2 regions of the Paenibacillus sp. FSL L8-0494 genome follow, and region 1 is predicted to be linked to the other one. Evidence: a T-box and tRNA genes for the amino acid it is inferred to sense, from the RefSeq annotation. Region 1 holds a T-box; the other holds one or more tRNA genes.
The links. The T-box of region 1 lies ahead of NYE35_RS25380 (arginine--tRNA ligase). A T-box ahead of a tRNA ligase gene usually reads a tRNA of that ligase, here a tRNA-Arg.
Positions count from the first base shown of each region.

Region 1 (16,368 bases):
TTTCAAAGTCAATAAAGCAAGAAAAACTATTGTTTGATATATAAATACCGATTATTTCTAATTTCTGGATTGAGTAACTATAGACTTATTGTAATTTTAACCAAATAAAAAGTGATGAATCACAATTTTTTTTGTGTTTTTAGTTGACTTATAAAAATTACCTGTTCATAATGGACGAAGTAAGCGAAAAAAACGCGCTAAGGACTCAAAATGATGTCGTGGGAAACGTTTCCCATCATTTCATGCGTTTCCACAACCTGATTTTCATCGGGTGAAGGGGGGACTCATCATAGGAGTGGAGCAAGGTAAATATGAATATCAAAGATATTGCAAGGCTATCAGGCGTGGGTATCGCCACAGTCTCCAGAGTAATCAATAATAGCGGTGTTGTAAGCGATACAACTAGAGCTAAAGTAATGGCGGTTGTTAGAGAACATAACTATATTCCAAACGGTAATGCGAGCAACTTGAAAAAAACGCGATCCAATACCATAGCGCTAATGGTAAAAGGGATATCAAACCCGTTTTTTGCAGACATGATCAAGGAAGTTGAACGCCAGGTGAACCTGCGGGGATGTCCGCTAATGATCCAGCATGTAGAAGATGGAGTAGATGAGATCGATATCGCTCTACAGCTTGTAAAAGAAAAAAATCTATATGGCGTAATTTTTATGGGCGGAACGTATGATCACTCCGAAGATAAATTCAAACAATTAAAAATTCCATTTGTTCTGACTACCATAACGACTACAAAAGAAGTCGATCCTGCTGTTTTTTCAAGCGTGATCATTGATGACCTTCAGGAATCTTATAAGGCTGTCAGCTATTTAATCTCATTAGGACATCGCAATATCTGTTTTTTGGCCAGATTTCCTCTGGTGCAAAATACAACAGGCAACCGGCGGCTTATGGGATATATCAAAGCGCTTGAGGAGCATGGAATTGAGTACGACCCTTCAATGGTAGAGGATTGTGAATATAGTCCCAGCTCTGGCTTTACAGCTACCAAACGTCTGCTCAATAAGAAAAAAGATATCACTGCTGTTTTTGCTGCATCAGATACGATTGCCATTGGGGCGGCTAAGGCGTTATTGTCCTTGGGCTTATCAATTCCAAATGATGTTTCGATTATCGGATTCGACGGGATTGAAATGGCAGAATATTATCATCCATCTCTGGATACGATCAGCCAACCCGGAGTGGATATGGCGAAGGCCAGTGTTGAAATTTTGTTTGACCTGATCACAGGTGATTCGCAAAACAAACATATGGTATTCGAATCCGTACTGGTTAAGCGGGGATCTTGCAAGAAAATAAACAAATGAATAAGAACGAAAAGGAGATAACTCATGGCATTATTAACAGTTGAGACAGGCTCTCCTACTTTGAGAATGACAACGACCATCAGTATTATCTCCCCCGTCGATTCAGGCAACATGTCTGGAGGAACGCTCTACCTGCTGCATGGTGCTGGTGATAACGCCAGTACTTGGCACAGGATGACTACTATTGAGCAGTATGCAAGTCAATATGGTTGTACAGTCATAATGCCCCAAGTAAACAGGAGCTATTATACAGACATGGAGTACGGACTGGATTACTTCCACTATGTGACCCATGAGCTTCCCGAGCTTTGTGGCCGAATGATGAGGTTGGATGATAATCCGCAGAAGACGTATATCGCTGGTTTATCGATGGGCGGGTATGGCGCTCTGAAATGTGGACTTACCTATCCCGAGCGTTACAGCAAAGTGGTTTCGTTATCAGGAGTTACCGATCTCCAGAAACGATTAAACGATCCGCAAATGTCCAAGGACATGGCGAGGGAGATGGCGGGTACTTTTGGAAAACGCTTACAAATTAAGCCGGATCAGGATCTGTTCGCTTTAGCCGCTAAATTGGTCGACGATCGACGTAACCTGCCTTCGATTCTGACTTGCTGTGGTTCGGAAGATCCGTTTGTGGAGATGAATCGGGAATTCGCAGCTTACCTGGAGACGACCCCTTATGAATTTCAGTATGTTGAGACCCCTGGAACTCATGAATGGCGATTCTGGGAGGAACATCTGAAGACAACCTTTGATTTCTTGTACAACTAAAAGACATAAGCAGAGTGAGGAGATGCAAATTGAAATCCGAAGTTGCAATACCGGCTAAAAAAATGAACGACAGCAGATTCCAACTGTTCCTAAGAGAAGTCTGGAAGAACAGAATGGTCTATACTCTGGTGCTTCCTGGACTAGTGTGGCTTTTCCTATTCGCTTATCTGCCGATGGGTGGCCTATCTCTGGCTTTTAAAGATTTTAAAGCGAATTTAGGAATTTGGGGCAGCCCATGGAGCGGATTCGAGAATTTCACCTATGTGTTCCGTGACCCGGCTTTTATTGACGCCGTATGGAGAACGTTAACCATTAACATCGGTAAGCTGATTATTCAGTTCCCTTTTCCGATCATATTGGCATTGCTGCTGAATGAACTGCGCATGAATCGTTACAAAAAAGCTTTACAGACGGTGTTCACATTTCCGAACTTCCTGTCATGGATCGTAGTATCCGGGGTTGTTATCAATGTGCTTTCCTATGATGGTCTGGTTAACAGCCTCATTCAAATGTTTGGCGGGACAGGCATTAACTTCCTGGGTTCTGAAAAAATGTTCGTTCCGATGTTGTATCTTACGGATATCTGGAAATCAGCAGGTTGGGGAGCCATTATCTTTATGGCCGCTATCTCTGGTATTGATACAGACCAATATGAATCCGCACAGATTGATGGTGCTACACGCTTGCAGCAAATGTTCCGCATTACTCTGCCTAACATTCTTCCGACGATTACGATTATGTTTATCCTTTCCGTCGGTGGCCTGATGTCATCTGGATTTGACCAAATCTTTAACTTGAGTAACGCTGCAACGAAAAACGTCTCGGAAGTACTAGATGTGTATATCTACCGAATCACGTTCCAGTCTTCAACAGACTTTTCATTCTCCACTGCAGTCAGTTTGTTCCGTTCACTTGTTAATATGATACTGCTGATTCTGGCAGACAGAGCTGCCAAACTTATGGGCGGAGACGGTTTATTCCGGTAAGAAAGGAGTGCAAATGTATGAGTAAAAAAAAGCTGACCATTATGCAAGACCATAAAAAAATGACCGCTATGGATTATGTGATTTTCGTAATTCTGAGTGTAGGCGCTTTGGCCATTCTTATTCCATTCTGGAATGTCATTATGATTTCTTTTTCTACGCAAAAGGAATACGCTGATAACCCTATGATGTTATTTCCGAAGAACCCAACACTGGAATCCTATCGGGCACTCTTTGCTGATGGGCGGATCGGGACAGGGTATTGGAATACCTTTAAGATCTTAATCTTAGGACTCCCGCTTAGCTTGTTCTTAACGACAAGTATGGCTTACGGCCTTAGCCGCAATAAATTCCCGGGTAAAAAGCTCATTTTTATGCTTGTCCTGTTCACAATGATTTTTAATGGCGGGATTGTACCTTTGTACCTGGTGATGAAGGATCTGCATCTGACAGGCAACCTTTGGTCAGTTATTCTGGCTGGAAGCTTCAGTGCGTTTAACCTGATTCTGATGTCGAACTATTTTAGCAGTCTGCCTGAGTCCCTGATGGAATCTGCGCGACTTGATGGTGCTGGGGAATGGAGAATCCTGTTCTCTGTAGTCCTGCCATTATCTGCTCCAATCGTAGCTACCATCACATTGTTCTACGGAGTAGCCTTCTGGAATGGATGGTATGACGCCATGATCTTCCTGCGGAAAGCGGATCAGATGCCACTGCAGAACGTGTTGCGATCTATCATTATGGAAGCCCAAGTGAATGCATCGAATGCCACAAGTGTTGACGCAGTGGGTAAGCAATCATTCTCTATGGGTATGAAAATGGCGGCAGTATTCGTTACCATGGTTCCTATTATGTGTTTCTTCCCAATGCTCCAAAAGCACTTTGCCAAAGGGGTACTTACAGGGGCTATCAAGACCTAGTGGTTTATGATTTATCCATATAAAAGAGGGTCAGTCACACAATTTAAGGAGGACAAAATGAATATTTTAAAAAGAAAATCTGTAAAGTCAATCCTTGCCGGTGTTTTATGTCTTACTCCAATCATGTTGGCAGCATGCTCAAGCTCAGACAACAATGCTAATAGCGGAAATTCAGGCAATCCAACAGATGGATATAAAGATGAGTTGAAGATTTCGTTAGCCAGTACCATTAAGACAACAGAATCTGATTTTGATAACGTGTATCATAAATATTTTACGGATAAGTTCAATATTAAATGGGATTACAACTATATTGAATGGGATTCATGGGCTGAGAAGCTTCGCCTATGGATTAACTCTGGTGATCTTCCTGACGTAGCAAGCTGGAACTATGTTCACGGTGATGCGCTTAATTACATTGATCAAGGGCTCCTGTACAAGCTGCCAGATGACTGGAAAGAACGCTGGCCGAATGTGGCAGCCGCTTATAAGCTGACAGGACTTGGCGATGAATTGGAGAAAGCGGTAGGTGGCACTTATGTTCTGCCAAGACCGGTATACTTTGAGAACAAGCCGGCAGATCCGCTCATTAACCAAATCGGAGTAATTGCTCTGCGTTCTGACTGGGCTAAAGCCGTTGGTTTTGAATTGAAGGATGCTTACACTACTACAGAACTGATGGAATTTGCTAGATTGCTTAAAGAGAAAGACCCTGGCAAGGTAGGAGATAAACTCATTCCTATTTCTTATGACATCAACGATGCTTTGACTAATATTGTAATGGCTAATAGCGTGCACTCCAGAGTAGAGTCAGCATTCTATAAAGATGCAGATGGAAAATACCAATGGGGTCCAGCCAACGATGAAACGTTAGCGGCACTGAAAGAACTTCAAACTACTTATAAAGAAGGATTACTGCACCCTGAGTTTTATACTTGGAAAAATGGCGAATCTGGCCAAAAGTTCACAGTTAACGGTGTTTCCGGTATTACGAGTCTAGGTGGTTTGGCTTCTTACAGAAAAGACATGGACGTTAAAATGAAAGATAACCTAGGTGTAAATAGTGATGACCTAGTACACACAGCTATTGTACTTGGCGATGACGGTAAATATCGTAACCTTGATCAAGTTAACTTCTGGTCTGCTGTAATCTTTTCGCCAGATATTAGCAAAGAGAAATTTGAACGGATTATGGACTTCATGGAATATACAACAAGTAAAGAAGGTCAATTGACCGTTAACTTGGGCTTTGAAGGAACAGATTGGAAAAAAGGCGAAAATGGCGAATTAATCAGCCTACTCCCTGAAGGAACAACATTGGATAAGAAATATCCGAACCGTTTTGAAGGACTGTATGTCTTGGCGGATGACTTTAGTGTCGTGAACCCTGCGATCAAAAAAGAATATCGCGATCGTTCTGTAGAACTGTTCAAAGAAAAAGCTGAGCTTGCGTTAAAAGACAAAGCAACGGCTGAATATGACTGGGATTACCAGTTGTATGATTCCAAGGCTAAAAATCAGGCTTCCTTTGACTATGCTACAGAATACACTAACCTGATTTTGAAACCAGGCGATCTAGAGACGAACTGGAAAGAATGGGTTAAGAGCAAACAATCCCTCGTTCAGCCGGTTCTAGATGAACTAAACAATCTAAAAAAATAGCTTTCGCCCTATGCATGTAGGAATGAACCTACAGGACCCGCGTGCAATTCTTGCACACGGGTTTTTCCATTCATAGGCATCGGCAGAATTGAACAATGGAGGATTTGAAATGAATGAGCAGCAACTGACTACCTTGTTGAACCAGATGACGCTTGAAGAAAAGATTGCACAATTGCAGCAGCTAGCCGCTAATTTCTATGAAGGGGCAGAGGATGGAGGACAAATCACTGGCCCTATGGCATCGATGGGAATTACGGTCCACATGATCGAGAGCAGCGGCTCTGTACTTGGTCTATCAGGTGCAGCGCAAGTCATTGCGGTTCAGGAAGCCCATTTACGCAAAAATAGATTGGGCATTCCCTTGCTGATGATGGCGGATATTGTGCATGGCTTCAAGACGATTTTTCCGGTCCCGCTGGCAATTGGCTGCTCTTGGGATATGGATCGCGCAGAGCTGAGCGCCGAGATTGCGGCTAAAGAAGCGGCAGTCTCCGGTGTGCACGTTACTTATGCGCCAATGGCGGATCTTGTACGGGACCCACGTTGGGGAAGAGTAATGGAATCTACAGGAGAAGATCCATATTTGAATGGTAGGTTTGCCCGTGCGTTTGTGCGCGGATTTCAAGGAAGCGACTTGACTGGTGATGTGGATCGTCTGGCGGCTTGTATCAAGCACTTTGCTGCCTATGGTCTATCCGAAGGCGGTCGTGATTATAATACGGTGGATTTATCGGAACGGCAGCTGCGTGAATATTATCTGCCAGCCTATCGTGCAGCACTGGATGAAGGTGCAGAAATGGTCATGACTTCATTTAATACGATTGATGGGATTCCGATAAGCGGCAACGTCAAGCTGCTTCGCCAGCTGCTTCGTGAAGAATGGGGATTTGATGGCGTATTGATTTCGGATTGGGGTGCAGTGAAGGAACTGATCCCACATGGTGTCGCTGAGGATGAGGCTGAGGCAGCACTTAAAGCCATCAAAGCTGGTGTAGACATCGAGATGATGACGGCTTGTTACGTTCATCAGCTTCCGGCGCTTGTTGCAGATGGACAAGTAGATGAAAAGATTATTGATGAAGCTGTGCTTCGTATTTTGAAATTGAAGCAAAGATTGGGCTTGTTCGAGCATCCGTTCCGCGGAGCTGACGTCGAGAAAGAGCGTGAGGTAATCTTCTGTGAAGATCATCGAAATGCGGCGCGTGAGTTGGCGGCTAAATCCTGCGTACTGCTCAAGAATGATCAGGTTCTGCCGCTTGCTGCAGAGCAACGGATTGCGCTAATTGGACCGTTTGCTACTAGCGGAGATATTCTTGGACCGTGGTCGTGGTTGGGTTCAACGGAAGAGGCAAGCCGTCTTGCACCGGCACTTCAAGCTCGCGCAGGTGCGGGTAAGATTACTGTTGCAGAAGGTTCTGGAGTCGATAGCTTTACAGAGGAACAGTGGCTGGAGGCGGAAGCGGCTGCTAAGCAAGCTGATGTGATTGTACTGGCGCTTGGTGAACATTCAGAGATGAGTGGAGAAGCGGGCAGCCGTTCAGATATCCGTTTGCCGGAAGCGCAGCTTGAGCTTTTACAACGTCTGAAACAGCTGAATAAGCCTATCGTGGTGGTGTTGTTTAATGGACGTCCACTAGACTTGGCCGGTGTGTACGAGCATGCAGATGCTATTCTGGAAGCGTGGTTCCCTGGCAGTGAAGGCGGAGCGGCAATTGCCAGTCTACTTTATGGAGATGAGAATCCTTCAGGAAGATTAACGATGTCTTTCCCGGTATCCGTTGGGCAGATTCCAGTCTATTACAATCATTTCAACACTGGACGCCCCTTACATGCTCCGGGTGCCGACAAACGTTATGTCTCGCAATATCTGGATATTCCTAATGAGCCGCTTTTGCCATTTGGTTTTGGATTGAGCTATACGACATTTAGCTATAGTGAACCAATTCTGTCCGGTGAAATCATGACTGAAAATCAGCCTATTGAAATAAAAGTTACGGTGACCAATACTGGAGAAGTAGATGGGGAAGAGGTAGTGCAGCTGTATATCCGAGACATTTCCGGAGAAGTCGTCAGACCGATGAAGGAACTGAAGGATTTTGCCAAGATCAACCTCTCACCAGGGGAAAGTCGTGAAGTGACCTTTACCCTTACCGAACAGCAGCTTCGTTACTATCATAGCGATCTAAGCTTTAGCAGCGATCCGGGACGATTTAAATTATTCGTCGGTTCGAACAGCAATGAGGTTAAAGAACGGGATTTTTGCTTAACATTAGCATAAGTAGAATATATACGGCAGTAACGCCGTAATGGAGGAAGTGTATAATATGACTACTAATTTGAATACTAACATCCGTTTAAACGCCGGGGATCTATCCTTCACTTTTACAAACAGCGGGGACTTGTTCCAAGTCCTCTACGAACGGACAATGATCAATCAATTGCTGCCAAGCATTGTGGATGGTTCATTATCCAATCTATATTTGCGAGTGCACAATGATGGAAACATTCAAGCCATTCCTTTGCTTGGCATTCATTCTTCAAGCACTGTACGTAAGGCTGGAAACCGTTTGGTTTGGGAAGGTACTGCGGAAAATATAGAATATCAAGTTATTTTCACCCCTACTGCAGGAGGAGCTTGGTTCTGGGATGTGAAGCTTACTGGACAAAATGCAGAGGTAGATCTCGTGTACGGACAGGATGTAGGGATTGCTGATATCGCCGCTGTCCGCAGTAATGAAGCTTACCTGTCACAGTATATCGATCATGCGGTATTTGAGGATCAATCCAACGGGTACGTTGTTTGCTCTAGACAGAATCAGCCGCAGGGCGGGAAATTCCCATATCTGCAACAGGGTTCACTTACCAAGGCAACAAGCTTCTCAACAGACGGTTTTCAATTCTTTGGACTGTCCTATAAAGAAACCAATCAACCAGAGAGCTTGGGTCGTGAGCAATTAAGTAATGAGATCTATCAATATGAATTCGCATATACTGCGCTGCAATCGGAACGGGTGAAGCTGAGCGGTGAAACACGGTTTGTGTTCTACGGATTGTTTAAGCAAGATCATCCAGAAGCGATCACTGCGCTAGAATTTGCTAATGATATTGCTGCGGCTTGGGATGCTGTTAAAGATTTACCTTTAGAAGCTGAAGCAGCACTTGAACGTTCTTTCTTCTCGAAGGAGCTGGGAGCACCGCTGGCTGCAGATTCGCTGACAGAGAAAGAGATCGGGGTCTTGTTTCCGGTTCGTTATCAGGAGGAGAGAGAAGGAGACACACTACTTTCCTTTTTCACGGAGAATTATGAGCACGTAGTATTAAAAGAGAAAGAAATGCGCGTAGAACGGCCACACGGCCATATCCTGATGAGTGGGGATAACGCTCGACTTAATGATAAGGTCATCACAACAACTTCTTATATGTACGGGATCTTTAACTCCCAAGTGGTAATTGGAAATACCAATTTCAACAAGCTAATGTCCAATCCAAGAAATGCGCTTAACATTCCAAAAGCTTCAGGACAACGCATTTATGTAGAGTGGAACGGTGAATATCGTTTGCTGACTATGCCTTCTCTATTTGAGGTTGGTTTCAACTATGCTCGTTGGTATTACAGAACAGATGGTGAATGCTTCATTATTACGAACTACACCACCGAAGATTCGCCAGAGATATTCCTGAATGTGCGTTCGGAAAGCGGACGAGCTTATCGTTATTTAGTCACTAATCAAATCACCATGAACGTTAATGAATACGAGCTTCCATATCAATCCAAGCAAGAAGGTGGAGCAGTAATCTTCTCGGCTGACAGAAGCGCACTAAGTGCTGGTGAATATCCTGACTTACAGTATAAATTACAGGTGCAGGGTGCGGAGTTAACTCTGCAGGATGAAGGTAGACTTGTCTCTCCTGTTCAACCAACTGAAGCACCGTTAGCAGTACTGGAGCTGTCTGCCAGCAGTGAATGGACCTTGAATATTCAAGGCCTTCTGGATGGTAAGTCACTTGCTCCAAGAAATCGTTCAGCTGAGGAAGAGATTTCTGCTTATCGCGCATTTTATGCTGGTGTGATGAATGGCTTCCGCCTGACGCTTGGGGACGGAACAGAGGGTGAACTGTTTAAGGTTAACGCTCTGACTTGGTGGTACACACATAACATGCTGGTTCACTATTCGGTTCCACATGGTTTAGAGCAATATGGTGGCGCTGCTTGGGGAACACGGGATGTATGTCAGGGGCCTGTGGAATATTTCATGGCTACGCAAAAATACGAACAGGTTCGTGAAATTTTGCTGACGCTGTACAGTCATCAATATGAAGATGATGGCAACTGGCCACAGTGGTTCATGTTTGATAAATACACGAAGATACAACAAGAAGAAAGTCATGGAGATATTATTGTATGGCCGCTTAAGGTGCTTGGAGACTACTTGGCAGTAACTCAGGATTACAGCATCTTGGGAGCAACAGTACCGTATACCCGTAAGCACAGCTTTGACTTTACAGAAGAAAAAGCGACGTTGCTGGATCACGCACGGAAGGAAATTGCTTATATTAAGGATCATTTCCTGCATGACACACATCTGTCTTCTTACGGTGATGGAGACTGGGATGATACGCTCCAGCCTGCAAATCCACAGCTGAAGCAGTATATGGTTAGCAGCTGGACAGTAGCGCTTACCTATCAGACACTTAATCAGTTCTCAGAGGTACTTCGTTCAGTTGATCAAGCTGAGGCAGAGGAGCTGAAGGCGATGGTGGAAGGAATCCGTAAGGATTTCCATACTCATATGCTTCAATCCGAAGTGATTCCTGGCTTCCTGTATATGGAGGACCCTGAGCAGATTAAGCTTATGGTGCACCCAAGTGACACAGAAACAGGTATTCAGTACCGTCTGCTGCCAATGACGCGCAGTATGATCAGTGAGCTGCTTACTCCGGAACAGGCCGAAGCACACTATGATGTCATTCAGGATAAACTATTCTGTCCTGACGGTGTACGTCTGATGAATCGTCCAGCTCAATATGTTGGCGGGGTCAGCACTCATTTCAAACGTGCGGAGCAAGCGGCTAACTTTGGCCGGGAAATTGGACTTCAATATGTGCATGCACATATCCGTTATGTAGAGGCTATGGCCAAGCTCGGTAAAACTGATCAGGTCTGGAAGGGTCTGGCAGCGATTAATCCGATCGGAATCCGCGATGTGGTGCCAAACGCTGAACTACGTCAAGCTAACTCCTATTTCAGTAGCTCGGATGGTAAATTTAACACCCGTTATGAGGCACAGGAGAATTTCGATAAACTGCGCAATGGTGACGTAGCTGTTAAAGGTGGCTGGAGAATCTATTCCAGCGGTCCTGGGATCTATATGAACCAGTTAATCTCGAATGCACTGGGGATCCGTACGGAAGGTGGAGACTTAATTGTTGACCCTATCCTGCCAGAATCGCTGGATGGAATGCATTTTAGCTTTGAATATGCAGGCACTAAGGTAGATTTTATCTATCACCTTACAGGTCGTGAGATCAGTCGAATTACTATCAACGGTACGGAAGTGCAAACAGAAGGTACACCTAACCGCTATCGTAACGGTGGTGTTCGCATCAAACGTGCGGACTTTGATCGTCTCAGCACGGAAGCTGGAAATGTGATAGAGATTTATAAGTAACATTATATATAGAAGGGCAATCTCCGCGTTAAGCGCGGAAATTGCCCTTTTTTTTGTATCTTCTACATTCGATTCGGTGTCGGTAACCCAAGCACTTCGAGCACATCTCCCAGGGTATCCTTGAATCTTGAAGTAAGCCAGAGGCGGAATTCGATCGTAGCTGGATCACCTTTTAGAATCGGACATACAGAATAGAAGTTGTTGAACAGTGTAGCTAAGGTATGTGCGTAAGTGCAGAGCGTATTTGGCGTTAACTCTATACTTGCTGAATGTAATATCTCTGGCCAGAGACTTAGCTGTCTTAGCAGCGCAAGCTCTGCTTTTTCCAATTCGGAAGGGAACTGAAGCTGTGCGGCAGCTGTAAGGACTGGGATCGTAGCTTTACTCAAAACACTTGTCGCACGCGCAAAAGTATACATCAGATAAACTCCGGTATTGCCGGATATTTCGGTAGCCTGTTTGAAATCAAACACGATTTCCGTTCCCAAATTAAACCGTAGCAGATAGTAGCGAATCGCAGCAGTGGCAATCAATCGGCTGGAGAGGCCGTCTTTATCGGAACGTGAGTGCTCAATGTTCTGTTCCATAAGCTCCACCAGATCGCTTACCTTAATCCCGATTCCCTGGCGTCCGGACATAGCATAAGAAGTTTTGCCTTCTGAAATATCTATACCCAGCTCGGCCGCCGAGGCGGGACTAAGAGATACAACACCATAACTCACATGATGGAGTTTGTCTGCTTGCTCGTTATAACCTAGTGCCCCTAAGGCTTGCTTAACCATCTGTTGTGGATATTCCTGTCTGTAATCGATCACATTGATGACTCTGTCCGCCTGCCCATAAGATTCTTGGGTTCCAGTTAATCCAGTTGTCCATAAACCGGACGAGAATTCGCTATAGGAGAAATCTTTGGTCAAAAGACCAAATTTCCAGAGATGATAGGCAATATCTTTGGCTGTATACGTTAAAATCCCATTCGAACGCACCAGCACCTTATCGAGATGATGCTCCTCTGAATCCGCTCCAATGTTAGCCTCTGTTCCTTGCTTCAGCACCCAGCAGCCTGCGAGTTTACCTTCAGTCTCTTGTACAAAAACGGCTGTCTGCTTCAGTAGCTCAGCTGCGGCTGCCCAAAATCCCTCTTTTAAAATACTGCTCTCCCATACCAGCAAATCATAATAAATCCCAAAATGTTTCATTTCCTCTACATGCTCTCTAACGATGCGTTCAGCTACAAGGTTGCCCAGCCAGGCTTCGTTACCGCCCCCTTGTTCAAGTGAGTGGAGTATATCTGTGCGCTTGTGTGTCATCTCTGGGTTCAGCGCATATTCTTTGTTCACTTTGGCATAAAGATCCCAGCAAAAATCACCGAAACGTGGGTGTTCCCCTTCTAAAGGTATATTTAATAATCCAACAACTGTATCCGCCAGCTGATTGCCGAGATCATCAATGTAGTTATGAACCTCTACGTTATACCCAGTTCTTTTCATAATTCTGACTAGAGTATCGCCGATACAGGCGTTTCTTAGATGACCTACGTGAGCGGCTTTGTTGGGGTTGATAGAAGTGTGCTCGATAATGACTTTTTCCCCAGTGCTGGCAGGCAGTTCAAAGGAATGTTCAGCCCAGCTTTGCCAATTCATATACAAATTGATAAATCCGGGAGCAGCGACTTCAACTTTTTGTAAAAGACCGGCGAAGCGCCCTTGGAATTGAAGTTCTGCTTTCACTAATTCTGCTATGACCATTGGGGATTTTCGTAAAGTTTTGGCTAGCTGCATAGCGATATTGCATGAATAATCACCATGTTCTAGATTTGCTGGCTGTTCGATCAGAACGGCAATGTCCTCTGGATAGTCAGCTCCTAAGGTATTGAATACACGTTGTACACTGTGCTCGATTCCGTCTTTGATGATTTGATTTAACATGGTATACCCTCCTTTGAAAATACAAAAAAGCCCTCGTCTCAAAAGAGACGAGGGCTTTAGCGCTCGCGGTACCACTCTCGTTGCTGAACAAGTTGTTCAGCCACCTTACGGGATAACGGCCTTCAGCCGGGACTTCCTACTAAGGTTCAGAAGTCCATCTCACGGGTGCGCTTCATTAAAGGGATCTGTACCGGCTTACACTCTCCCGGCTCGCTGAGGACTAGATCTCGTTAACTACTCTCCCGCTCATCGATGCTTGAATAATTTTTATCAGTATAACTAATATTTCGAAAAAAGCAAGGGTGGTGGAGCTAATCCCAATTTCCTTGAGCATCTTGCAGGGATTTAGAAGTCTCAAAAACTATCAAATCATAGCTAAATCAATATAAAATTTTTGGGCATTCAAACAATCAAATGAAACCAATCATTAATACAATACAAGGGGAATTATTAACCTTTTCCCAATTTTAAATTTTGTATTTTTTTAATCTGAATTTTTGAAAAATACTTAATAAAGGAGGGAATAGCTCAATGGCAGTATTATCAACAGGACCCATTGCAAATGATCCTGTTAGTGGTGTCAGAACAATTAAAACGGTTATTATCAAAATTGTAAACCGTGATTCTATCAATTTTTCTTCTGTTCATATTCAAGGTTACAAATTAAACAGTCTCAGAACACTCTACGTACTAGAAGAAATATCTATTGCACCCAATGAAGTTATTACGAGAAATTTTGGAGCAGACTTTGATGCATATGAATTCGTGTTCACCACAGACGGTTTTGCTGAAATAAGCACTGAGATTTCAGTTTGGGGGAGAAACGAAAGTGGTGCAATTATCGATGTTCAACGAGTTGTTGCAGAGGAGCAGTCAGAAACATAAATTCAACATATATGCAGGGTAATAACCACATTCTTAATAGATAGTTGAAACATATTATAAAAAAGAGCAGTTTAACAAGAAATCTTGATTAACTGTATTTTCCAGAAAGGAGGGAGTGCCGTAATGGCAGTACTATCAACAGGACCTATTGCTAATGATCCGGTTAGTGGTGTTAGGTCCACTCAAACCGTGTTAATCAAACTGGATAATCGTGATCCTGTAAATTTTTCTAATGTTGTTATCGAGGGCTTTCATTTAAATGGTACCAGAATATTATATGTACAAGAATTAGTAACCATAGGTCCTAATGAAGTATTATCTAGAAGCTATTTCGCTAATTTCGATGCAATAGAGTTTGTCTTTACCATAAGTGGACCAGCTGAGAATGAAACACAAATTTCTGTATGGGGTAAAAATGCTGCTGGGGAATTCGTGCCTGCCCATCGATTAGTCTCTGATGAACTTTTAGGAACCGAGATCGCAGGCCCTCAGGGTGATACTGGACCGCAAGGAGACCAAGGACCTCAAGGGCCTCAAGGGGACCAAGGACCGCAAGGTGATCAAGGACCTCAAGGCGTACAAGGACCGCAAGGTGATCAAGGACCGCAAGGTGACCAAGGACTTCAAGGGGACCAAGGACCGCAAGGAGACCAAGGACCGCAAGGTGTACAAGGACCTCAAGGGGACCAAGGACCTCAAGGCGTTCAAGGACTTCAAGGAGTTCAAGGCGTTCAAGGGCCGCAAGGTGTTCAAGGCCCTCAGGGTGATACTGGACCTCAAGGGGACCAAGGACCACAAGGTGATCAAGGACCTCAAGGCGTACAAGGACCGCAAGGTGATCAAGGACCACAGGGTGATCAAGGACCGCAAGGAGACCAAGGACCGCAAGGTGATCAAGGACCTCAAGGCGTACAAGGACCGCAAGGTGATCAAGGACCGCAAGGTGATCAAGGACCACAAGGTGAGCAAGGACCGCAAGGAGACCAAGGACCGCAAGGTGATCAAGGACCACAGGGAGATCAAGGACCACAGGGTGATCAAGGACCTCAAGGCGTACAAGGACCGCAAGGTGATCAAGGACCGCAAGGTGATCAAGGACCACAAGGTGATCAAGGACCTCAAGGCGTACAAGGACCACAAGGTGATCAAGGACCGCAAGGAGACCAAGGACCGCAAGGTGATCAAGGACCTCAGGGCGTACAAGGACCTCAAGGCGTACAAGGACCACAAGGTGATCAAGGACCACAAGGTGATCAAGGGCCTCAAGGCGTACAAGGACCACAAGGTGATCAAGGACCTCAAGGCGTACAAGGACCGCAAGGAGATCAAGGACCTCAAGGCGTACAAGGACCGCAAGGAGATCAAGGACCTCAAGGCGTACAAGGACCACAAGGAGATCAAGGACCTCAAGGCGTACAAGGACCACAAGGTGATCAAGGACCTCAAGGCGTACAAGGACCACAAGGTGATCAAGGACCTCAAGGTGATCAAGGACCACAAGGAGATCAAGGACCTCAAGGCGTACAAGGACCACAAGGAGATCAAGGACCGCAAGGAGATCAAGGACCGCAAGGTGATCAAGGACCTCAAGGCGTACAAGGACCACAAGGTGATCAAGGACCTCAAGGCGTACAAGGACCGCAAGGTGATCAAGGACCTCAAGGCGTACAAGGACCGCAAGGTGATCAAGGACCTCAAGGCGTACAAGGACCACAAGGTGATCAAGGACCTCAAGGCGTACAAGGACCACAAGGTGATCAAGGACCACAAGGTGATCAAGGACCACAAGGTGATCAAGGACCACAAGGCGTACAAGGACCGCAAGGTGATCAAGGACCTCAAGGCGCACAAGGACCGCAAGGAGATCAAGGACCTCAAGGCGTACAAGGACCGCAAGGTGATCAAGGACCTCAAGGCGTACAAGGACCACAGGGTGATCAAGGACCTCAAGGCGTACAAGGACCACAAGGTGATCAAGGGCCTCAAGGCGTACAAGGACCACAAGGAGATCAAGGACCACAAGGCGTACAAGGACCACAGGGTGATCAAGGACCTCAAGGCGTACAAGGACCACAAGGAGATCAAGGACCTCAAGGACCTACAGTGTTATAATAGATCCTGAGGGATTCAAGTTAATGGTGTACTTTAATGGGGCTGTCCCAAAAGTATCTTTGGAATAACCTAAGTGCCAAACATTACTGAAATACGAATGGACGAAGGAG
Region 1 is NZ_JBBOPQ010000001.1:5,596,012-5,612,379, reverse strand. Features, by position in the region: gene NYE35_RS25415 (LacI family DNA-binding transcriptional regulator) at 312-1,325, shown strand; gene NYE35_RS25410 (alpha/beta hydrolase) at 1,350-2,099, shown strand; gene NYE35_RS25405 (ABC transporter permease) at 2,162-3,085, shown strand; gene NYE35_RS25400 (carbohydrate ABC transporter permease) at 3,103-4,002, shown strand; gene NYE35_RS25395 (extracellular solute-binding protein) at 4,060-5,664, shown strand; gene bglX (beta-glucosidase BglX) at 5,774-7,942, shown strand; gene NYE35_RS25385 (GH36-type glycosyl hydrolase domain-containing protein) at 7,989-11,333, shown strand; gene NYE35_RS25380 (arginine--tRNA ligase) at 11,396-13,261, opposite strand; T-box leader at 13,302-13,520, opposite strand; gene NYE35_RS25375 (hypothetical protein) at 13,793-14,146, shown strand; gene NYE35_RS25370 (hypothetical protein) at 14,640-16,268, shown strand.

Region 2 (16,368 bases), 5.4 Mb from region 1:
TCTCCGCATCATACTTTGCCTGCTTCATAGAACGCAGCATCATCGTACTGATGACCGTCTGCTCCTTTGTGCCTTGGATTTGCTCCAACAAATCCTGCAAAGCACGTGGATGAACCGAATTGCCACGACCCTTGACGTGATATCCGAAATTGGCCGCAAAAGCCATGAAATTTTGCAGCTTCTCTGGGTCTGGATCTTCGTGAATCCGGTAAAGGAACGGAACCTTCAACCAGTGGAAATGTTCAGCTACTGTTTCATTTGCCGCCAGCATGAACTCCTCGATAATCTGTTCAGCTACAGAACGTTCACGCTTCACGATATCTACAGCCTTGCCGTTCTCATCCACGATGATTTTGCTCTCTTCAAAATCAAAATCAACCGCACCCCGGCGCATCCGCGCATCGCGTAGCTTCATCGCCAATTCTTTCATGAGGCGGAAATCGTCAATTAGTGGACTATAACGTTCCAGCAGCTCTGGATCTTCGTCTTCGAGAATTTTACGAACATTGGAGTAAGTCATTCTCTCTTTGGTGCGAATCACGCTCGTAAAGACATCGTGCTTCACAACCTTCATTTGCTCGTTAAACTCCATTTCACAGGACATTGTTAACCGGTCTACCTGTGGATTCAAGCTGCAAATTCCGTTCGATAGACGGTGCGGCAGCATCGGAATAACCCGGTCTACTAAATACACACTACAACCGCGGTCATAGGCTTCTTTATCCAGCTCAGAGCCTTCACGCACATAATAACCTACGTCTGCTATATGGACGCCCAGCTTGTAATGTCCATTCTCCAAGCGCTGTACGTTTACCGCATCATCCAAATCCTTAGCATCTTCGCCATCAATCGTAACAATGTTCAGTCCGCGCAGGTCGCGTCTTCCTTGCTCCGCAATCTCCTCTTCTGTAATTGAATCAGGAGCGCTATCGGCTTCATCCATCACTTCAGCTGGAAATGCCTCAGGCAATTGATGTTTGCGGATAATGGAAAGAATATCAACACCCGGATCATCCTTATGTCCGAGAATCTCAATAATTTCACCTTCTGCCGCTGCTCGGCCTTCCGGATAACTCACAATTCGCACAACGACCTTTTGACCATCAACAGCACCTTTAAAGGATTGTTTCGGAATAAAAATATCACGATTAATCCGCTTATCATCAGGCAGCACAAAACCATAGGTCTCCAGGTTCTGAAATACACCTACCGTCTGCAACACGCCACGTTTTACAATACGTACTACTTCGCCTTCCATACGTCCGCCGGACGGACTTTTAGAGGTAATACGAATCAGAACGATATCGCCATTCATAGCTCCCTTAAGATCATTTGCATGGATATATACGTCAGGATGATCACGATCATCCGGGATTAGAAAAGCAAAACCCTTCGCATGTGCTTGTAAACGTCCACGCAGCAAATCCATCCGTTCTGGCACGCCATAACGTGCAGTACGGGTTAATACAATTCTTCCATCCTGCTCTAATTCAATCAGCAGTTCCTCGAACTTTTTAAACCCCTCGCTATCCTCTAGAGCAAAATGACTCACCAGCTCTTCATAAGTCATTGGTTTATATGCAGTTTCCCGCATGAAATCGAGTAATATTTCTTGTGTTATCATGTTCGTCACCCCAGCCCTCCGCGGCTTCAAGCCGCTGGCAAATATGTATATCTTGTCCTGCCCTGCAGTAATGCCAAGTAAATTTTACCTTTACTACTTCATACCCTAGTATACACGAAATCAATCCTGCGCATCCCTGTTACTGTCATCCAAAGGTTAACACAGTACAAAATTTCCTTTAAATGCTGAAATACATCCATGCCGACTTCAGGTTTACTTCCTATCGATCCAGCCTTTTTCTTTGCGAATATGAAAAGAAAAGCACCCTTAGGTGCTTTTTAACTCCTTTTAATATAACAAAAAAGCCTCCGCTCTATTCCATTTAGAACAGAGCGAGGGCTTACGGTAGATCTTTTAGTCGATTAGAACTGCAGCTAGAATCGCCATGATAAAGAAACCAGCAGCAAGTCCAACAGTTACACGTTGTAGTACGAGCTCCATACCACGAGCTTTTGTTTTACCAAAGAGATGCTCAGCACCGCCAGAGATGGCACCGGAAAGACCCGCGCTTTTCCCCTTTTGCAGAAGAACGACCGCAATAAGACCGACGGAAAAAATCAGGAGCACAACTTTCAAAAAGATATCCATTCACTTCCACCTCCTACGCCTAAGCATCACTATCTATGGTAATTTAGGTTATCACGATACATAAACAGTATTCTTATTTTATCATAGCGCTGTCGGTAATACAACAGCTTAGACTGTTAAGTCGTAGCTTTTCTTGCAAGATAAGGATAAACCTATTGAAGTCTATCTTCTTCAAATCATAAAAAAGACCCGCCATAACGGCGGGTCTTAGAAGTCTGCTATAAAAGCAGATTATCTTTTGAGGTTGTAGAAGGATTTCAGGCCGTTGTATTGAGCCAATTCACCCAACTCATCTTCGATGCGAAGCAATTGGTTGTATTTAGCAACACGGTCTGTACGGGAAGGAGCACCTGTTTTGATTTGACCAGCATTAGTCGCAACAGCGATGTCAGCGATTGTGCTATCTTCGGATTCACCGGAACGGTGGGAGATAACTGCTGTGTAACCAGCACGTTTAGCCATTTCGATAGCATCAAAAGTTTCAGTCAATGTACCAATTTGGTTAACCTTAACCAAGATGGAGTTACCGATACCTTTTTCGATACCTGTTGCAAGACGCTCAGTGTTAGTTACGAACAAGTCGTCACCAACCAATTGGACTTTGTCGCCCAATTTTTCAGTAAGCAATTTCCAGCCATCCCAGTCGTCTTCGGACATACCGTCTTCGATTGTGATGATAGGATATTTTTCAACCCATGAAGCAAGAAGGTCAACATACTCAGCGGAAGTGTAAGATTTACCTTCGCCAGCAAGGGTGTATTTACCGTCTTTGTAGAACTCAGTGGAAGCAACGTCCATACCCAAGAATACGTCAACACCTGGTTTGTAACCAGCTTTTTCAATAGCTTCGATGATTGTAGTGATTGCTTCTTCATTCGAACCAAGGTTCGGTGCGAAACCACCTTCGTCACCAACAGCTGTGTTCAGGCCTTTGGATTGAAGTACGGATTTCAAGTTGTGGAAGATTTCAGCACCTGTGCGAAGAGCTTCTTTGAAGCTTGGAGCTCCTACAGGAAGAACCATGAACTCTTGAACGTCGATGTTGTTATCCGCATGCTCACCACCATTGATGATGTTCATCATTGGTACTGGAAGAGTTTTAGCGTTGAATCCGCCCAGGTATACGTACAAAGGAATATCCAAAGCTGCTGCAGCTGCACGAGCTACTGCCATGGATACAGCTAGGATTGCGTTAGCGCCCAATTTACCTTTGTTAGGAGTTCCGTCCAAAGTAATCATCAATTTGTCGATGCCCACTTGGTCAAGAGCGTCCATACCGATAACTTCTGGAGCGATGATTTCATTTACGTTCTCAACAGCTTTCAGAACGCCTTTACCCATGTAACGGGATTTGTCGCCATCACGAAGTTCTACAGCTTCGTGAGCACCAGTGGAAGCGCCGGAAGGAACGATAGCGCGGCCTTTAGCACCGGATTCCAGATAAACGTCAACCTCTACTGTAGGGTTACCACGGGAGTCAAGGACTTCGCGAGCATATACATCAGAAATAATAGTCATGTAAGTTAATCTCCTTTTAACATTGTTTTGGTCTTACTTGTATAGCTTAAAATCAAAGGCGTTATACCTTACCTTACTTACGGCTAGCAATCATGGATTGTCCGGTCATTTCCGCAGGTTGAGGAAGTCCCATCAAATCTAGGATTGTTGGTGCTACGTCTGCAAGAATACCGGATTCACGCAATACAACATTCTCAGTAGTCACGATGAACGGAACAGGATTGGTTGTATGAGCTGTGAACGGGCGACCGTTCTCGTCAAATACCATATCTGCATTACCATGGTCAGCGATAATAATGGCAACGCCACCTTTGGCAACAACCGCATCCACTACTTTACCCACACACTCATCCGTCACTTCTACAGCCTTGATTGTTGGTTCCAGCATGCCGGAGTGTCCAACCATATCAGGATTGGCAAAGTTAAGAATGATAGCATCCTGTCTTTCCGCTTCGATTTCCGCTACGCAGGCTGCAGCCACTTCGTATGCGCTCATCTCAGGTTGAAGATCATAGGTTGCCACTTTAGGAGAGTTGATTAAGATCCGGGTTTCACCAGGAAGCTCCTCGTCACGTCCACCGCTGAAGAAGAAGGTTACATGCGGATATTTTTCAGTTTCCGCGATGCGCAGTTGCTTCTTGTTTTGTTGAACAAGCACTTCACCCAATGTGTTATCCAGGTTCTTCGGTGAGTAGGCTACATAACCTTGTACCGTTTCGCTGAAAGTAGTTAGGCATACGAAGTGCAGGTTTTGCGGGAACAAAGGACCACGGTCGAAACCGCGGAAATCTTGATTCGTGAACACTTGTGACAATTGAATAGCACGGTCAGGACGGAAGTTGAGGAACACGACGGAATCGCCGCTCTCTACTGCCGTTACAGGTTTGCCTTCACTGTCTACAATTACACTAGGTTCAACGAATTCATCAAATACCGAGTTTTCATAAGATGAAGTGATGGCTTGCACAGCATCCGTGTATTTAGGACCTTCACCATAAACCATAGCACGGTAGGCTTTCTCTACACGTTCCCAACGTTTATCACGATCCATTGCGTAATAACGTCCGGACACCGTTGCAATTGTACCCACGCCAATCTCTTCGATTTTAGCTACTAGATCTTGGACAAACTTCTTCCCACTATCAGGAGCTACGTCACGGCCGTCCATAAAAGCATGGATATACACTTCATGCATATCTTCTTTTTTAGCCAGGTCAAGCATAGCAAACAGGTGGTTAATATGGCTATGTACCCCTCCGTCGGATACAAGCGCATATAGGTGAAGCTTTTTGCCAGTGTTCTTAGCATTTCTCACTGCACTAACCAGGGTTTCGTTATCGAAGAACTCGCCCTCGCGGATCGATTTATCGATACGAGTCAAATCCTGATAAACGATCCGGCCTGCACCAATATTCAAATGCCCTACTTCGGAGTTGCCCATTTGCCCTTCCGGAAGGCCTACAGCTTCACCGCAAGCAGTGAGTGTAGTGTTAGGATATTGTTTCAGGTAACGGTCATAGTTAGGTTTGTTGGCTTGAGCAACGGCATTACCTTCTGTCGTTCCACGCAAACCAAAACCATCCATGATGATCAAAGCTACGGGTTTTGGAGCTGACATCTTACTTCGCCCCCTCAACCAATTGAACGAAGGAATCCGGTTGTAAGCTGGCACCGCCAACAAGCGCACCATCGATGTCGCTTTGGCCCATGTACTCAGTTACATTCTCAGGCTTCACGCTGCCGCCGTATTGAATACGAACAGCTTCAGCTGTTGCTGCATCATACAGATCTTTTACAAGACTGCGGATGTAAGCAATAACTTCGTTAGCATCTTGGGAAGTGGAAGATTTACCTGTGCCAATAGCCCAGATAGGTTCGTATGCAATAACAACTTTTGCTGCTTGCTCGGCACTAAGACCTTGGAATGCAGCTTCAGTTTGTACTTTACATACTGCTTTAGTTTGATCAGCTTCACGCTCTTCGAGCTTTTCGCCAACACATACGATAGGAGTAATTCCGTGACGGAATGCAGCATGCATTTTCTTATTCACGATTTCATCCGTTTCGCCAAAATAAGCACGACGCTCAGAGTGGCCAATGATAACATAGTCCACACCAAGATCACTTAGCATTACACCACTGATCTCGCCTGTGTAAGCACCGTTATCTTCAAAGTGTAGGTTTTGTGCACCAATCTTGATGTTAGTACCTTTTGCAGCTGCTACAAGTGCAGGCAGGTTAGTAAATGGAGCGCAGATTACAGTCTCAACGCCTTCTACTTCTGCTTTGCCTTTAATTTCAGCAATAAAGCTTTCTGCTTCAGGAACTGTTTTGAACATTTTCCAGTTACCTGCAATAATAGGTGTTCTCATGACTTATGTTGCCTCCTTCTTAGGTCTTACTTATCGTTCAGTGCTTCTACGCCAGGAAGCGCCTTGCCTTCCATGAACTCAAGGGATGCACCGCCACCAGTGGAGATATGATCCATTTGATCAGCCAGGTGGAATTTCTCTGCTGCTGCTGCGGAATCTCCGCCACCAATAACAGTGTAACCTTCAGTAGTTGCACAAGCTTTTGCTACTGCAAGTGTACCTTCAGCGAATTTATCGATTTCGAATACGCCCATAGGTCCATTCCAGACAACCAGCTTGGAGTTCTTGATAATATCGGCATAAAGTTCACGAGTCTTAGGTCCGATATCAAGTCCTTCCCAACCTTCTGGGATTTCATTGTAATCAACGATCTTAGTGTTAGCGTCAGCACCAAATTTATCAGCAACAACAACATCAACAGGAAGCATGAAGTTTTTACCAAGTGCTTTTGCTTTTTCGATGAATCCAAGAGCAACGTCAAGTTTGTCGTTGTCTACTAGTGATTTACCGATTTCAAAGCCTTGTGCTTTAGTGAATGTATAAGACAATCCACCGCCGATCAGGACGTTATCAGCCAAAGACAACAAGTTATCAATAACATCAATCTTGTCTTTAACTTTCGAACCACCGATGATCGCAGTGAAAGGACGTTCTGGGTTAGAAAGAGCTTTACCAAGAACGGACAATTCTTTCTCCATCAAAAGACCGGATACAGCCGGTAGGAAATGAGCGATACCTTCTGTCGATGCATGTGCACGGTGAGCCGCGCCAAACGCATCATTAACAAACAAATCAGCCAGTTCAGCGAATTGTTTAGCCAGTTCAGGATCGTTTTTCTCTTCACCTGGGTAGAAGCGAACATTCTCAAGTACAAGTACGTCGCCTTCGCCTAGCTCAGCGATTTTTGCTTTTACAGCTTCGCCAATTGCTTCGTCAGCTTTAGCTACTGGTTTGCCAAGAAGCTCGGACAGACGTTCAGCAGCAGTAGTCAAACGCATGGAATCTACGAATTCGCCTTTAGGACGACCCATATGACTCGCAAGAATGATCTTTGCACCGTTCTCGATCAAATATTTAATGGTTGGAAGTGTTTCGCGAATACGAGTATCATCAGTAATTTTACCGTCTTCTACAGGTACGTTGAAATCCACGCGTACAAATACGCGCTTACCCTTTACTTCTACATCACGGACGCTTTTTTTGTTCATGATTAATTCCTCCACACCCAAAATTGTTTCTAGCAGGAAACAAGAAATACATTTAGAAAGAGCGGAAACAAGGAATTTCTGTTTCCGCTCTATAGATGTTGCTTATATCAAGTCAATTACTTAGCGATTTTAGCGAATTTCTCCAAAGTACGAACCAATTGTGCAGTGTAGGACATTTCATTGTCATACCAAGCAACAGTTTTAACCAGTTGTTTGTCGCCAACAGTCAATACTTTAGTTTGTGTAGCATCGAACAGGGATCCGAAAGTCATACCTTTGATGTCAGAAGATACGATTTCATCTTCAGTGTAACCATAAGTGTCTGGATCGGAAGCTGCTTTCATTGCTGCGTTGATTTCTTCAACAGTAACGCTCTTATCAAGAACAGTTACAAGCTCAGTCAGGGAACCAGTTGCAACTGGAACACGTTGAGCTGCACCATCCAATTTACCTTTAAGTTCTGGAATAACCAGACCGATTGCTTTAGCAGCACCAGTAGTGTTAGGAATGATGTTCTCAGCTGCTGCACGAGCGCGTCTGAAGTCACCTTTAGCATGTGGAGCATCCAAAGTGTTTTGGTCGCCAGTGTAAGCATGAATTGTAGTCATCAAGCCTTCAACGATACCGAACTTGTCGTTCAGTACTTTTGCCATTGGAGCTAGGCAGTTAGTTGTGCAAGATGCGCCGGAAATAACAGTCTCAGTACCATCAAGAATGTCATCGTTAACGTTGTAAACGACAGTTTTCATGTCGCCAGTAGCTGGAGCGGAGATAACTACTTTCTTAGCTCCACCTTTCAAGTGTTTTTCAGCTGCTTCTTTAGTTGTGAAGAAACCTGTGCACTCAAGTACGATATCAACGCCTAGGTCGCCCCATGGCAATTCTTCAGGGTTGCGGTTAGCAAGAACCTTAACTTCTTTACCATTGACTTTGAAGAAGCCATCATGCACTTCAACATCACCTTGGAATTTACCTTGAGTTGTATCATATTTAAGCAAATGAGCAAGCATCTTAGCGTCAGTCAAGTCGTTGATTGCTACCACTTCGATACCTTCTACATTTTGAATACGGCGGAAAGCAAGGCGTCCAATACGTCCAAAACCGTTAATTCCAACTTTTACACTCATTGAATAGTTCCTCCTAGAATTCGTTTTATTTATTCAAAACAGACGGTGAGGTCTGTCATGACAACAATGTTAAGTATGATGCAAGAAGTATGTTGTATTGCCTGCAATCTAAAAACTACGAAGATAGCTGTAGTTGATTGTCAATTTCCTTGCCTATTTCTACTGCGGCAGCCTCGTCCGTGACGAGAATATTCTCCTGCCCGAAACGCAGCATGGCATGAATGGCTTTGGCCTTGGGTTTGCCTCCTGCAATACCGATGACTTTCTCTGTCCGAATAATATCTTCTAGACGTAGACCCATCGTAAGCATGGTATGGACAACCTGACCCTCTTCATTGAAATAATAGCCAAAAGATTCGGCCACTGCCCCTTCACCCTGGATTTCCGAGACTGTAGCCTCGTCCAGTTTGCGGCGGCGGGTCATTTCAATGGCATCCCCAATCCCATGTACAATAATACGCGAACTGCGGATGGTTTGTACAATCTCTCCAATATTAGAGTCAAGTGCCAGCGATTGGTATGCATCCCCACTAAGCAAATCAGGGACATGCAACAACCGGTAGTTGGCTCCAACCCGCTTTGCCATTGTTGAGGCAATCGTGTTGGCTTGAATCTCCATACTCTCTCCTAATCCTCCACGCGCCGGAACAAACCAAGCGTTCTTATAGGAAAGGGACAACGGTGGTGTCAGTTGATCAGCCATATCGGCAAGCGTCGATCCACCTGTGACGGCAACTGTATCATCTGGGCGAAGTATACTCAGCAGCGCTTTCGCACCCGCCCGGCCAAGCTCTCGTTTGGTGAACGGCGATGACTCACAATCACCCGGTACTACAATAACTTTATCCAGACCATACGTTGCTCGAATTTTCTCTTCCAGCTCATCCAGACCAAATAGGCTCTTAACAACCGGCTCTAGCAAATCAAGCAGTCTACGTCCAGCAGCGCTAATGCGCATGCCAACACTCTCGATCTCAATAAGCCCTTGCGATTTCAGAAGATCCGTCTCGGCACGCAGTACCCGCTCAGTCATATCTAGCGAAGCGGCTAGCGTTCTGCGCCCAATAATATCGGACAGCATGATCTGATGAAGAATCGTGTACCGTCTCTTAAGGGTTTCCATGAGATCAGGCAGAAGCTGCTTTTGGATATCTAATAAATTACGCATACTTTCACTCCTGCAACTTCGTCTTCCTCTATTCCCTTGTTCATGGTCTCAAAACGTCCCGGGTAAACTTTTTAAGTCCCACCCATATTCTAACCAAATATTGCTCGAAGCGCAAGTCTTCCGAGAGTAGAATTCTCAAGCGCTTGTCTTCTTATACATTAATAAGGTCAGAAAAAGATATAGCGCCCGATGCCTGTCCCTAAAGCGCTTGTCCAGTATTAATATTACATTGCAATTGTGTAAAAATTGTATTATAATCATTTTTGTTGCGCCCGTGGTCCAATGGATATGACGTAGGCCTCCGAAGCCTGAGATCCAAGTTCGATTCTTGGCGGGCGCGCCATTAATTTCATTTTTGCACATAATTTAGTAGTGCCTATACTACTACTTAACCAAAGAGCCGCTTGTCGGCTCTTTTTTTTGAATATAAGTTTGACTTTCTTTGACTTTTTGTTTGAATTTGTTTATCATGTGGGTAATACGGCAAGAGTAAAAATGAATACATTTAAAGAACCAATATCAAGGAGGTTTTCCACGTGAGTTATATTCCTATGGTAGTAGAACAGAGCAACCGCGGCGAGCGCGCTTATGACATCTATTCCCGCCTGCTGAAGGACCGCATCATTTTCCTTGGAACGGAGGTTAATGACGTGGTAGCCAATTCTATCATCGCACAAATGCTGTTCTTGGCTGCCGAAGATCCTGACAAGGACATTCACCTTTACGTGAATAGCCCAGGCGGTTCCATTACTGCAGGTATGGCTATTTTTGATACAATGCAGTACATTAAACCAGACGTTTCCACCATCTGTGTGGGTATGGCAGCTTCCATGGGAGCTTTCCTGCTAAACGCTGGCGCCAAAGGCAAACGCTTTGCACTGCCTAACAGCGAGATCATGATCCACCAGCCTCTGGGTGGTGCTCAAGGTCAAGCAACGGACATTGAAATCCGTGCCCGCCGCATCCTCAAATTGCGCGATAAGCTGAACCGTATTCTAGCAGAACGTACGGGTCAACCTCTAGAACGTATTGAGAAGGATACAGATCGCGACTACTTCATGACTGCTGCAGACGCGGCTGAATACGGTATCGTAGATAAAGTAATCGAGAAGACATTGCCTAGCGGTGTGTAAGCTATAAAGTAAAAATATAAAGAGGCTGTGCTCTAACCATAAAGGATAGGGCACAGCCTCTTTATATTTTATAGAAGACCTAAATCCAATCAATTCAGCCCTCCATAACCTAGTGCATCCAGCTTCTCGGCAATTACGCGATAACCCCGGCCATTCGGATGCAAATGATCAATGGATAACAGCCCTCTCTCATTTCCTGCGAACTCACTGTAAATCGAAGCAAATCCACATACTCGGCTGCTGTACTGTGCTGCGTATTGATTAAACTGTCTGACCCACTCTGTCGCACCAACCACCTGAGGATAGGGATTATATAATCCCACAATTCTAATGATAAAAGGTCTACGCGTCCTCACCTTCAATTGTATAAGGATATTCATAATTGCAGAGAAATTTTGTTTGCATTCCTGAAGCGATCTGCGCAGTTCTGCGGATAAGTTCCCTTGCTGTCTTGCTGCTGATTTGGCCGCGTGAATCAAATCATTACCACCGATAGACACAGTGATGATATCGGCTTCTCGAACGGCCTCACGCATCATGGAATTTCCGCGCAGCCGCTGCTCCAGCTCTGAAGTAGTCATTCCGTTCACGCCTAAATTCGTAGAGGCTACAGCAGTCCGCAGTCTCCCTTCTGCCATTCTACGGTACACCGGAACAAAACCGTTACCTGGCAGAGCACCAAATCCAGTCGTCAAGGAATCGCCAATTGCAGTATATTGGTAGCCCATAGCTCTCCCCCGTTCATAAACTAGTTACTCCCTTTAGCATATGAACTAGAGACAACTCCGGTAAGGGGGAGATGCCTTGTGCTGACATTAGCGGAGACGAGGTATCTCCATTTATTTCATGCCAGCAAACGGGCTGCTGTCATCCGGCAAAAGCTCTTTGAAACTAAAGGTATACTCAGGGAAGCCTGCAGCATACGCTGTGTACTCATATAATTGGAAGAACAGAACAACCTTGTCATCCTTCAGATAGAAATATTTCTCCGTATTCAATCCGTTGAATCCTCCCAAATAACTATCCTCTGCCTTCAGCAGCTTGCTCAGCTTAGCATTCAGCTGTTTTTTGTAGTTTGGATTAGCTCCAAACAGGTCGCCCAACAATAGACGTTTACCATCTTTAAGCGAGAAGGTGAATGCCTCACGGTTAGTCATTCCATGAGCGCCGCCCGTATCACTATACTGATGCATCACTATGCTGATCACACCATTCTGATTGTAGGTCACTACATAACCTGAATCATAGGTGTATTTGGGCTCTGCTCCATCTCGATCGGAGATATCCTGTTCTGCACCCGCCGCGAATTTCATAACACTTTCCTTCAAAGTATTATTAATAGCTTGTTGCGCACTGGAATTGCCCAATCCACTGATCTTCGGATAATCAAGCTGAATAAAAGCTTCTGTCCGATCTTTAGCATAAGTTTCCGTGGTTACCGTCAGCGCGTTCTGCGGTCTGTTCACCACATTCAGCTTACTGGCGGCCCGACTCCAATCTACCTTATAACCCATATAATCATTTAACAATCCTGATGGAACATAGAGGCGATTATTAATTAACTTCCCTTCATACTCTCGAATGAAATAGTTGTTCACCCACACAGAAGTACCGTAACTGGATAACATCAACTTCGCCTTGGCCGATCCTTTTCCAATCATGTACGCATTTTCCTTCTTATCATACGCAAGCGGTAATCCCAACACATCTCGCATAAAAGTTATGGGAATCCAGGCCTGTCCTTCCTTCAAAATACCTTCCTGTAACGAATTTATCCCGTTTGCCTTTAAAACGATACGCGAATCAATAGCTTTATTCTCCGTTTTACTAGCTGCTGCATAACCCGTTTCGCTGGGCAGCAGACCTCCACCAAACAATAAACCTGCCGACATCAGACCTATGCCCCATTTGCGTACTGTTTCTTTTGAAATAATATTCATCATCTTATTTTTCCTCTCCTTTCCAATTTATTAAACAGAATTGTAGAGAACTTACACAAAAAAAGAGGCGCCCCCCACTATTATTAGTGGAAGATCACCTCTCCTCTCTGCATTCACCTTGTTCTGATACTATTTCAATTCATACATTACGCTTAGCTGAGTTGTAACTTTAACTACTCCGGGTTGCACGGATGTGCTTGCACCAGCATCTGCTGCAGCCATATTCATTTTTAGATTCTGTTCAAAATAAACCGGAGTGATATCGCCATCATTTTGGCTGACCGTGATCACTTGACCCAAGCTGCGTTTAGCTGCCTTAGCAATAGCACCTGCTTTAACATCTGCATTCGCCATCGCTTTTTCAATCACCTGAGCTTCAAATGCAGAAGTATCTTCCACAGAAAAACGTGCATTTCCGATATTATTTGCCCCTGCCGCAGATGCAGCGTCCAGCAATTCACCAACCTTGGTCAGATCTCTATAAGACACTAACAGCGTATGATTGGCGTTGTACCCCTTCACTTGCTGTCCTTCTTTTTCGCTGTAACTATAATTGGGTTGCACATAAAACTGCGTGCTTTGAATATCTTTATCTGCAATTTTCCAAGTATTCTTTAGTAAAGTCATAATCTTCTGAATTTTAGCGGCATTGGTCTTCTGCGCTTCTTGCGCAGTTGTGGCCGTAGTATCCACACCGATGGTCAAGTATACGATATCCGGCTTGAGGGACAATTCGCCTTTACCTACTACACTAACGACATTTTTCTGCACTTCATCTGCGTAAGCCTTTGCAGGACCTTGGAAAACACCACTCATGCTGATCCCTCCAATTAACAAACTCCCTACGATCATCACTGAACCAATTTTCTTCAATAAACCTTTCATATTTGCCAGCCCCTTTCATTTCTTGTGATTTGTTATTATCCTCTAGACGAGTCATTTTGGTAAATGTTGCACGTCTCAATCTATTTTTTGGTATTAAAAAAAGCCCCGAAGGGCTTTTGGTCATGCGATAAATAAAGTCTTCCTAGCAGAAACGATGTTGTCTTCCTATTATTGGTTCTCAAGCTCTTCTTTGCTGACCAGACTTGTCAAAGCGTTTACAGCTTGATCGGCATCCGCACCGTCCGCGCTAATGTAAATCTCCGTGCCGGAACTGATAGCGAGGCTCATAATCCCCATAATACTTTTAGCATTTACTTTTTTATCATCTTTTTCCACGAAAATCTCCGACGAAAACTTGTTAGCTTCTTGCACAAACAATGCTGCCGGTCGGGCATGAAGCCCTGTCTTCAACCGAACAACTACCGGGTGCTTTGTCATGAAACGCTTACCCCCTAATTGAGTTCTCCCCAAAAGTTTCACATTAATTTTATATTATTATATCATTATAACGTAAACCACACTAGAAAAAAAGTAATTAGCCGCCTCGAACCTTGTCCGCCAGCTCATCAATCTTACGAAGCCGATGATTTACTCCCGACTTACTGACTGTACCTTTGAGCATTTCACCAACCTCCTTGAGGTTGATATCTGGATGCGCCATTCGAATTTCTGCTACTTCACGCAGTTTATCCGGCAAATTCTCCAGTCCCATTTCTCGCTGCAACAGCTTGATATTCTCAATCTGCCGCACCGCAGCACTTATTGTTTTGTTGAGATTTGCGGTCTCGCAGTTCACGATCCGATTCACGGAATTACGCATATCGCGCATAATTCTTACATCCTCAAATTTGAACAACGCCTGATGCGCTCCAATCAAACTTAAGAATTCAATGATCTTCTCGCCTTCTTTAATGTAAAGAATGAATCCTTTTTTACGTTCAATACAGCGTGCATTTAAGTGGAATTCCCCAGCCAGATCCACTAATGCTTTACAATGTTCCTCATACATCGAGGAAATCTCCAAATGGTAGGAGGAGCCTTCCGGATTATTAACCGATCCGCCAGCCAGAAAGGCACCACGCAAATAAGCACGCTTGCAGCAGTTATTCCCAACAATCTCATCATCAATACCATCGGTAAAAATAAATCCTTCCGACACAATTCTAAGATCCTTTAGGATCTCTTGTACACGGTTTGGAATTCTGACGATATAGACGTTATTTTTCTTCAAACGCATTTTTTTACGCACGAGTAGCTCAATATGGACCTGGTAATATTTCTTAAGTAAAGAATATACCCGCCTTGCAATCGCGGCGTTCTCCGTCGAAATGTCGAGAATAACCTTTTTGCTTGAAAGCTGCACAGATCCATTCATACGGATAAGCGCTGACATTTCCGCCTTCTCGCAGCAGGGTTCACTCTCCACCATCGTCAGCTCTTTTTTGGTAAGGGCCGCAAAAGACAAGGGTCTCACCTCTTTCTTGATAAGTACTTCATTCTCATCTATAAGTTATACCCTAGGGTTTCTGTTTATCCAATCCTGCACAAGCTGATAAATGTGATGGCTAAGCTTATCGGTATCATGTCTCAAATAAGTTCGGAATAAAACCAGTTTATCGGCTATAACCTTGTATCCATTGCCATCCAGCGCTTCTTTATCAAGCTGCACCGGGCGCGCGCCCTTCTCGGCGTACTTCGTCTGGACCTGTTCCGGAATCTCACCGTCATTAACAATAACATAATCGAATAAATCGATCCCGATATGATCATATACAGCTTGAAGATGATCGCTGACGGTATAGTTATCCGTTTCACCCGGCTGAGTCATTACGTTGCAGACGAAAATTTTGATAGCATTCGAAGATACAACCGCTTCTGCCAGTTTCGGAACAAGCAGGTTGGGAAGAATGCTCGTATACAGACTGCCAGGACCCAGCAGGATCGCATCTGCATTCCGAATCGCCTCAAGCGCTTCGGGCAACGGTTCTACATCTGGCGGCTCCAAGGACACTCGTCTGATGATCCCGCCAGCTTCAGGGATTTTGGACTCCCCTGTGATAATCGTGCCGTCCGACATTTCTGCATGCAGGATTACAGCTTCACCGGCCGCAGGCAATACCCGGCCGCGAACAGCGAATAATCTACTGAGCTCCCGAACAGCCGTAACGAAATCGCCAGATATATCCGTGAGCGCAGCAAGAATCAAGTTGCCGAGACTATGACCAGCTAGTCCCTCACCCGTGTTGAAACGGTATCTCATAATCTCTGCCATGAGCGGCTCAACATCAGCCATAGCTGTCAATACGTTGCGGATGTCCCCAGGAGGAGGCATTTGCAGTTCACTGCGTAAAATACCAGAGCTTCCCCCATCATCGGCAACGGTAACAATAGCAGTAATATCTAATGGCTTCTCTTTTAAACCACGAAGCATGACAGATAACCCCGTGCCACCGCCCATAACGACGATACGTGGACGCTGTCTTTGTTCTTCAGCCACTATGACCCCTTCTCTCTAGTGCCGATCACGCTCGGAATCCCTATGACTAACGGTTACGGATTCCGTCTCGCTAACGCCCAGCATTTTACCCAAATACTCGGATATGGCTACGGAACGGTGTTTACCTCCCGTACAGCCAATGCCAATGATAATCTGGGACTTACCTTCCTTACGATATTGCGGAATTAGAAAATGAAGCATATCGAGCAGTTTGGTCAGGAACACCTGTGTTTCAGGCCACTTCATTACATAATCGTAGACTTCACTATCCTGGCCGGTTTTAGGCCGCAGATGGTCCACATAATGTG
Region 2 is NZ_JBBOPQ010000001.1:179,276-195,643, reverse strand. Features, by position in the region: gene rnr (ribonuclease R) at 1-1,624, opposite strand, end outside; gene secG (preprotein translocase subunit SecG) at 1,979-2,212, opposite strand; gene eno (phosphopyruvate hydratase) at 2,444-3,730, opposite strand; gene gpmI (2,3-bisphosphoglycerate-independent phosphoglycerate mutase) at 3,804-5,348, opposite strand; gene tpiA (triose-phosphate isomerase) at 5,350-6,102, opposite strand; gene NYE35_RS00925 (phosphoglycerate kinase) at 6,129-7,310, opposite strand; gene gap (type I glyceraldehyde-3-phosphate dehydrogenase) at 7,427-8,437, opposite strand; gene NYE35_RS00915 (sugar-binding transcriptional regulator) at 8,553-9,605, opposite strand; tRNA gene NYE35_RS00910 (tRNA-Arg) at 9,874-9,948, shown strand; gene clpP (ATP-dependent Clp endopeptidase proteolytic subunit ClpP) at 10,142-10,738, shown strand; gene NYE35_RS00900 (GDSL-type esterase/lipase family protein) at 10,828-11,466, opposite strand; gene NYE35_RS00895 (PdaC/SigV domain-containing protein) at 11,578-12,681, opposite strand; gene NYE35_RS00890 (SIMPL domain-containing protein) at 12,808-13,563, opposite strand; gene NYE35_RS00885 (HPr family phosphocarrier protein) at 13,732-14,001, opposite strand; gene whiA (DNA-binding protein WhiA) at 14,099-15,028, opposite strand; gene NYE35_RS00875 (gluconeogenesis factor YvcK family protein) at 15,074-16,021, opposite strand; gene rapZ (RNase adapter RapZ) at 16,076-16,368, opposite strand, start outside.
Region 2: it has a tRNA-Arg gene. The T-box ahead of NYE35_RS25380 (arginine--tRNA ligase) is inferred to sense a tRNA for this amino acid. The anticodon was not compared.